2 regions of the Thomasclavelia spiroformis DSM 1552 genome follow, and region 1 is predicted to be linked to the other one. Evidence: a T-box and tRNA genes for the amino acid it is inferred to sense, from the RefSeq annotation. Region 1 holds a T-box; the other holds one or more tRNA genes.
What was found. A T-box is a leader RNA that pairs with one kind of tRNA and senses whether it is charged. The one in region 1 lies ahead of tyrS (tyrosine--tRNA ligase), so its partner is inferred to be a tRNA-Tyr.
Positions count from the first base shown of each region.

Region 1 (4,519 bases):
TATTTTCCAGTTTATCTGCCAATAGCCTATAAATGATCAATGAAATAAAACATGTGAGAAAATGCGCCTTGATTCTTTCTTTGTTCTGTAAATATACCGGTCTTGCTTTGAAATCTGTTTTCATGATTCTGAAGCATTCCTCTATCTGCCATCTTCTTTCTGAAACCTTGATGATCTCATTTACATTGTCATCTTCAAGATTTGTAGTAATGGCATAAAATCCATCATACATCTCTTCTTCATGAATTTTTTCGTGATTTAATGCAAAATATTCTTCTATGATTTCACCGTTTTTGTCAGTTGTATGTTTTTCAATAAATCTTGCAGGATCATTTGGATTCTTTCTGTTCTTTTTCAATTTTCCTTTTTTATTTATCATCCTGCTTGCGCGTTCGATCTGCCTGTTTCTTATTTTCTTTTGATAGCTTGCATATTTAGGTGAATATGTAATGATAAGTCTTTCCTCTAAAGGACTTTCCAAGGGCATTTCCTTATAGAATATCCTGTTTTGGTTTTTCTCGTCGCTGAAATCGATCTCATCAATATTGATCCTATGACTGTTTTCAACACCGATTTCATAGAAACCGCTATGTTTTAATGCAACTTCCCTGTCATCCTTTTTGAGTTTCTTCAGTGACTGAGTGATGATATATGCTCTATCCTGTATGCTGTTGAATTTCTTGTTGGTTTTAGAGGCAAGACCGGCATCACTGCAGTAAATGAATTTTGAAAGTTCAAAATCCTTGATAATTCTTTCTTCAAGAGGCTTCAAGGTTGTCTGTTCGTTCCTGTTTCCTTCATATAGATCAAAAGCCAATGGAATACCATCTCCATCCATCATAAGTCCCATACCTACAACTGGATTAGGTCTATTTTCTTTGCTTTTACCATATTTTCTGAAATCATCATCATCTTCAATTTCAAAATAGTAATTAGTGCAGTCATAATATAATGCACCGGTATTTCTTGTTTTTATAAAATGGCTGTTTTTATAGAGTTCAGACTGAATATAGTCAGATTCTTCTGCCAGTACAGACAGAGCCCGATAAACATCGTGAAGCTCATATTTAGTTTTTTCTAACAGAGTCGAAGAAAACTCATAAGAAGAACGCTTGCTTGAAGGACATAGAATCCTTGAATAAATCAGATCAGAAAGAACAGCATTGATATCATAGCTGAACTGGTGCCGGTTTTTTATATTCCTGCAGATATTATCGAGGCGGAGCTGATAATAAATATACTGAAGAAAAAGGTAGCCGCAGTTAAATTTTCTTTGAACGTCCTTATCGATGATTCTGGTAGGGACAAAGGGGATGATAGTATCCTGATTGATGTCATTGTCTTTGACAGTCAGTTCCTTAGCATAATTCTTTGCCCAGGTAATGACTTCATCTCTGGACATGTTTTTTTCAGAACAGAGATCTTCGATCTTACCAAGCTTTTGATAAATTTTAGTAGTACGGGAACCATTATTATAAATATCCCTGATAATATAGATAAATTCATGATTTTTAGATTTGGAAATATTGATACGCATAAAAGACCTCCAAAATATATAAATATTATAACACAAGATACGAAAAAATACGATATAAAATAACAAAAAAGTTGACAAAAAAATAAAGCATCTATCAATGCTTTTTGAATTTTTTTCAATTATGACTGTCAAACTCCCGAGTAGTAGGGATGGTTGCTTATCATCGTTATGATAATAATTGTTGTGAAATGAAAAGATTGTATGTAAAAAATAAATATCGAGGTCAAAAAATTGGAGAAAAGATGGTAAGAGAATTATTAAAACTTGCTAAAAATGATGGCTACAAGGAAATGGTTTTAGATACGATCAAACCATTACAAGAAGCAATTCATTTATATAAAAAGCTAGGTTTTCAAGAATGTGATGCCTATTATTATAATCCAATGGAAGATGTAATTTATATGAAAAAAGAATTATAATTTTTGAGTTGACCATTAAAGATGGATTATTGACTTATTTTTGGTTTTAGAATATAATCAATTATGACGTTGAAGGAAAATAGTAGTCAAAATAGGCATTTAAGAGACCTTGTGGTTGGTGTAAACAAGGATGTACTACTGATGAATACACTCTGGAGTTTCTAGATGAAAAGTCTAGACGGGTAATACCGTTATCTATTTTGAAAGTGCATGTTATAAACATGAATAAAGGTGGTACCGCGAGATTTCGTCCTTTAAGATGAAGTCTTTTTTATTTATATGGAGGATAGGAAATGAAGATTTATGATGAATTAGTATGGCGTGGGCTAATTAAGGACGTTAGTTCACCAGATTTAGAAGAGAAATTAAATAATGGGGGAATGACTTTTTATATTGGAACTGATCCTACTGGAGATAGTTTACATATTGGACATTTTTCATCTTTTTTAATTTCTAAACGTTTAAAAGATGCTGGACATAATCCAATTTTATTAGTTGGTGGTGCAACAGGTTTAATTGGTGATCCAAAGCCAGATACTGAAAGACCGATGATTACTAAAGAAACAGTAGAACATAATTTTAATTGTCTAAAAAAACAAGCACAAGATATTTTTGGATTTGAAGTTGTAAATAACTTTGATTGGTCAAAAGATCTTAATTTTATTGATTTTTTAAGAGACTATGGTAAATATTTCAATGTTAATTATATGCTTAACAAAGATATTGTAAAACGTCGTTTAGATGCAGGAATCACATATACAGAATTTTCATATATGATCATGCAAGCTATGGATTTTGAATGGCTTTATAATAACAAAAATTGTGTAATGCAAGTTGCTGGTCAAGATCAATGGGGTAATATTACGGCAGGAATTGAATTAATTAGAAAAAAAGATGGTAAAGAAGCTTATGGTTTCACAATGCCATTATTAACTAAGAGTGATGGAACTAAATTTGGTAAAACAAATGGTAAAGCTATTTGGTTAGACAAAGAAAAAACATCACCATATGAGATGTATCAATTCTTTATTAACTCAGAAGATGAGAAAGTAATTGATTACTTAAAATTCTTAACATTTTTAACGCCAGAAGAAATCATGGAATTAGAAGAAAAAAATAAAACACAACCACATTTAAGAGAAGCTCATCAAGCATTAGCTCGTGAAGTAATTACTTTCTTACATGGTAAAGAAGCATACGAAGAAGCACAAAATATTTCTAAAATGTTATTTTCAGGACAAATTCAATCACTTACATTAGATCAAGTAAAAGTATGTTTTGAAGGAGTAGCAAGTGTTGATGTAAATGAAGATTTAAATATTTTAGATGCTTTAATCACTTGTGGTGGAGCAAAAAGTAAACGCGAAGCTAGAGAATTTGTAAACGGTGGTTCTGTTTTAATTAATGGTGAAAGAATCAAAGATGTTGACTTTGTTGTAAAAAAAGAAAATGCTTTTGGAAATGAAGCTACTGTAATACGTCGTGGTAAAAAGAATTATTTTGTAATTAAACATGTTTAAAAATAAATTAGTTAAAATATAATTATTGAAAAAAGGGTATTTCATATAAGAAAGTACCCTTTTTACATATATAAATATGATGAAAAAATTATACTATTTGTTGCTATAAATTAAAGATGTATGCTAAGTCTTAAAATCGTTTCATCTTTTATTTGAATCTATTTAATGAATTCAATATTAGAAAGCAGATATATATTTAGTTTATACCTAACTACCTATATCTTTGTTATTTAATATGTGAAGGTCTGGAAAATATAAAAATAGTTTTTAACCTTGTAAACATACATTCTATTTTATGCTAAATTTCAGTTGCTTTGTTCGTTTATTATTAGGAATTTTTTACTATTGTCAATTATTGTTATTTTTGTGAATTTTTTAATTTTATTATAGATATACTAATTTGTTTACATTCTATATCACTCATGTTGTTTATCAGCCGTTTACAGTTGACTAATATTTTTTATATTTGGATAGATTAATAGAAGTTGTATTTTATCTTATTTTAAAGTATGTTTTTGCAAAGATTTAAAATGGCAATTAAAAAAAACAAAATAATACGATTCTTAAAAATAAGTAATTACTAAAAGAATCGTATTTTATAAAGAAGTTATTAAATTGATAATTGTTATTTTTTACGAGGAGTCTTTTTCCATAACATCGTATTTTTTTCATTAGTTAAACTAGTAAGCAAGTTATTTTTAGCTTGAGGGTATTTTTTATACAAATCATTTAATAATTGTTTAAACTCCTCACGTTTAGTATGTTTATCAGCTGGACAAGTTGATTCAACGATAGGAATATTTGCTTCTTTTACTGCTGCAACGATGTCAGATTCGTAAGCATATACTAAAGGACGAATAAAATTCATATCAGTTCTACTTAAATACATCTTTGGTGTAAATGTTGCAATTTTACCACCATAAACCATATTCATAAATAAAGTTTCTACAGCATCATCACCATGATGAGCAAAAGCAACTTTATTACAACCATATTTCTTTGCTCCATCAATAACTAAAGCTTTTTTAAATTTTGAACATAGT
Region 1 is NZ_CP102275.1:1,644,331-1,648,849, reverse strand. Features, by position in the region: gene NQ543_RS07830 (IS1634 family transposase) at 1-1,537, opposite strand, end outside; gene NQ543_RS07825 (GNAT family N-acetyltransferase) at 1,663-1,956, shown strand; T-box leader at 2,017-2,214, shown strand; gene tyrS (tyrosine--tRNA ligase) at 2,250-3,476, shown strand; gene NQ543_RS07815 (PP-loop family protein) at 4,102-4,519, opposite strand, start outside.

Region 2 (4,519 bases), 120 kb from region 1:
GTAGAGATAATTTATGTAGGAAATACTTTTTCATCTAACTATATTAAACAAGTTGCTGAATATATTGAAGGTAAAGATTTTGCAATTAACGTCATTTCTAAATCTGGTACTACTACTGAAACATCAATTGCATTTAGAATTTTTAAAGAAATGTGTGAAGCTAAATATGGTAAAGAAGGTGCAAGAGAAAGAATCGTTGCAACAACCGATAAAGCGCGTGGAGCTTTAAAAACTTTAGCAACTGAAGAAGGTTATACGACTTTTGTAATTCCTGATGATGTAGGTGGTCGTTATTCAGTATTAACTCCAGTTGGACTATTCCCTATTGCAATGGCTGGTATTGATATTGATGAAATGTTAAAAGGTGCTAATGATGCAATGAATAAATATAGTAACCCTGATTTAGATCAAAATGATGCATATAAATATGGTGTTGCACGTCAAATTTTACACAAAGCAGGATATAGTGCTGAAATGTTTGTAACTTATGAATTACAATTAGCTATGGTTGCTGAATGGTGGAAACAATTATACGGTGAATCAGAAGGTAAAGAAGGAAAAGGTATTTTACCTACTAGTGCTACTTTTTCAACTGATTTACACTCATTAGGTCAATTTATTCAAGAAGGTTCTAAAGTATTATATGAAACAATTTTACAAATTAATGAACCAATGGGTGATATGATTATTCCAAATGATAAAGATGATTTAGATGGTTTAAACTATCTAGCTGGAAAATCTGTTGATTTTGTAAATAAAAAAGCTTGCCAAGGAACTATTGATGCCCATGTAAATACAGGTAATGTTCCAAATATTTTAATTACTTTAGATAAAATGGATGCATATAGTTTTGGTTACATGGTTTACTTCTTTGAAAAATCATGTGCAATGTCTGTATACTTATTAGGGGTTAATCCATTCAATCAACCTGGGGTTGAAGTTTATAAGAAAAACATGTTTAAATTATTAGGTAAACCTGGATATTAATAGGAAACGATCAATCTTGATCGTTTCTTTTTTATTTTTATCATTTTTTTGTTGACTTATTAAAAAGTAGATGATAATATAAATAGGCACCAAACGATGGAGGTTTAGCTCAGTTGGGAGAGCATCTGCCTTACAAGCAGAGGGTCAGCGGTTCGAGTCCGTTAACCTCCACCATTAAAATAAAAAATACGCCGGCTTAGCTCAATTGGTAGAGCAACTGACTTGTAATCAGTAGGTTGAGGGTTCAAGTCCTTTAGCCGGCACCATGATGGAGGAGTAGCGAAGTGGCTAAACGCGGCTGACTGTAACTCAGTTCCTTTCGGTTCGGTGGTTCGAATCCGCCCTCCTCCACCATCTTCTTGGGGTATAGCCAAGCGGTAAGGCAACAGACTTTGACTCTGTCATCTCCCTGGTTCGAATCCAGGTACCCCAGCCAATATGACCCGCTAGCTCAGCCGGTAGAGCATCTGACTTTTAATCAGAGGGTCAGGCGTTCGAATCGCCTGCGGGTCACCATTTCTTAAAAAATATCTTGCATATATTAATTATTTATGTTAATATAATAGAGCGATGCGGGTGTAGTTCAATGGTAGAACTTCAGCCTTCCAAGCTGACTACGTGGGTTCGATTCCCATCACCCGCTCCAATAAAAAAGCAACTCATGAACTTAAAAATGTTCATGAGTTTTTATTTTATATAAAATATCCTTTTCTATTCTAAATCTATCCAGTATCTTTGAATAATTTTATCAGCATTGACAACTTCATTTTCTAAAATACCACCATTACTAATAATAGATTTAGCTGATCCAATATTATTTTTATCACACACTAATAATACTCTTTTAATTTTGAGTTTATTACATTCTTTTAAAGCTAAATTAATCATTTTAGTAGCATACCCTTTTCTTCTTTCACTAGGTCTAACTCCATCACCGATATGACCACCATATTTTAATAAATATTCATTCAAATCATGACGAATATTAACAACACCAACCATGATATTTCTTTGATCATCAAAGCAAAAAAATGTAGAGTCAGCTACTAAATTATCATTTGCTTCTTTAATTTCTAAATTATTTAAGTAATAATCAAAGTCATGATAATCATTTTTAAAAATAGCATACGGAGAAGTATTAGCTTTAGGATGTTGTTCATTATAAGCTATCCATTCCTTCAACATATCAATTATTTGATTTTTATATTCATAAGAACCTTTAACTAATTTTAATGACATAAACTTTACCTCCTTGAATTGATATTATCAAAATAAATTCATAATTTATTAACTAAATAATATTCTTAAAATTTCCATAACATTTTCTCTGTTTTTTTCAGATGACATTATAGTTATAAGTAAATTATTATCTTTATTTAAAATAATATATTGTCCGTTAGAACCATTTCTAAATACATAACCTTCTTTTGAAATAAAAGTATAATAACCAGCACCAAGCATAGGTAACGCTACTTTTGTTTTATATACTGATGATATTTCAAATTGCAATGAACACATCATATTAATCCAATTTTTAGATATTACCTGAATGCCATTATACACTCCGTCATTTAATAATAATCTTCCTATCTTATGAAAATCTGAATGTTTTAAAAATAATCCGGTACAACCAGGACAATATTTACCGTAATCATCCCATTGGTATTTTTTTATATCTAATTTTTTAAATATGTTTTCATTAATAAAATCAGATAACTTTATTTTAAATTTTTCTTGAAAAAATACAGATAATATAAATGGTTCAACATTATTATAAACAAATTTTGTTCCTACTTGATAAGGAATATCAACATTTAATACATAATTTAAGATATTATTTATATCTAAATTCTTTTCTTTAATTTCTTTAGCAGTCATTATCATTTCTTTATAACCTGTTGTATGTGTTAATAAAGTTTTAATATCCCATTTTTTTATTTTTTCATTTTTAATATCGACTAATTTTTTTAATATTGAATAAACTTTAGTATCTAATGTTAACATCTTTTTATCAATTGCAATACCAATTGCCATTGCAACTAATAATTTAGAACAACTTCTTAATTCATGTAACTTTTCTTCAGTATAAAAAAATTTATCTATCTTTCCATCATGTTCCACAAATATACTATCAATATTTAAACAGTCTATTTTTTTAGAAAGTATAGTTATATTATTTTTTATAGCATCAATTTCTACCATAACACCCTCCTATAATAGTTAAATCATACTATACTTTATAAAAATTTACTATATACAATAAAAATATCCTTTATAGGATATTTTTATTAAAATCTTTTAATCTCATATGCAAAATAGGATAAGGATTCCCTTGTACATCTAATTCATCTCTTTTATAAACTTTAAATCCCATATATTCATAAAATCCTTTAGCTTGAGGATTTTGCTCATTTACACCAGTTCATACACTTGATAATTTTCAATTCCATATAAAAGTAATTTCTTCCCTAATCCTTTTTCTCTAAAATCAGGTGCAATAAACAACATTTCAAGTTTATTATCTTCTATTCCCATAAATGCAATTGAATCTCCATTATCATCAGTTTCAATAATCAAATGTTTTATACTATTTAATGCTTGAAACACGTACGGTTCAATATTTTCTATTTCATCTTTGGATAAAAACAAATGTGTTTCTTTTACAGAATTTTTCCATACAATTAATAACTGATTAATTAACATCTTATCACTTTTTTCAATTTTAACTTCTTTCATATAAATATATTTTTAAATTTATATCTTCATTATATTAATTGCATAATTAGTATCACAAATAATCAATAATTTAAAACTTATCATTTATTAGTTTCCCATTGTATTTTTCATATATTGAAGATCACCATACCAATATGATGCACTTGCTCCCCATCAATTAAAAAATCTGCTCCAGTAATAAATCTTCCTCGACTACTCATTAAAAACTCACACAAATCTCATACCTCATCTGGAGTTCCTGCTCTTTTTGCTGGAGCTAAAGCTAACATCTTTTTATAATTTTCTCCACGAAGTCCATTTAATTAATCATTTGCAAGTGATGTAATAATAATTCCCGATGAAATTGAGTTTACTCTAGCATTTCTTTTCCCCCACTTTATTGCCTCACCAGCAACTCTTAAAACATTACATCTTTTAGCAAGCTGATATGCATGTAATGTATCTATTTTCTTTTAATATTTCTAGATTTAATAATTCATCAGTCGGTGTTAAAGCTAACAATTCATTTTCTTCTTGACTTAATGCTTTAAGAAGATGTCCTGATTGTGAAGAAATAACAATACAACTTCCATCTTCACTAATTACTTTTCCAAATTCTTCTAACAATACTGCTGTTCCATATAAATCAACTTCTAATATTTTTTTAATTGATGTTTGACTAGGCGATACGCCTGCTGCATTAATTACATTTTTAATATTTCCATATTTCAATGCTTCCTTTATCACCTTTAAAATAGATTCTCGACTAACTAAATCAACTTGTATACTACTAGTTTCAAAACCAGCATTACATAAA
Region 2 is NZ_CP102275.1:1,760,741-1,765,259, forward strand. Features, by position in the region: gene NQ543_RS08495 (glucose-6-phosphate isomerase) at 1-987, shown strand, start outside; tRNA gene NQ543_RS08500 (tRNA-Val) at 1,086-1,161, shown strand; tRNA gene NQ543_RS08505 (tRNA-Thr) at 1,178-1,253, shown strand; tRNA gene NQ543_RS08510 (tRNA-Tyr) at 1,258-1,341, shown strand; tRNA gene NQ543_RS08515 (tRNA-Gln) at 1,348-1,423, shown strand; tRNA gene NQ543_RS08520 (tRNA-Lys) at 1,428-1,503, shown strand; tRNA gene NQ543_RS08525 (tRNA-Gly) at 1,560-1,633, shown strand; gene NQ543_RS08530 (GNAT family N-acetyltransferase) at 1,699-2,226, opposite strand; gene NQ543_RS08535 (serine hydrolase domain-containing protein) at 2,275-3,189, opposite strand; gene NQ543_RS08540 (GNAT family protein) at 3,400-3,723, opposite strand; gene NQ543_RS08545 (SDR family NAD(P)-dependent oxidoreductase) at 4,138-4,519, opposite strand, start outside.
Region 2: it encodes a tRNA-Tyr, which carries the amino acid that the T-box ahead of tyrS (tyrosine--tRNA ligase) is inferred to sense. The anticodon was not compared.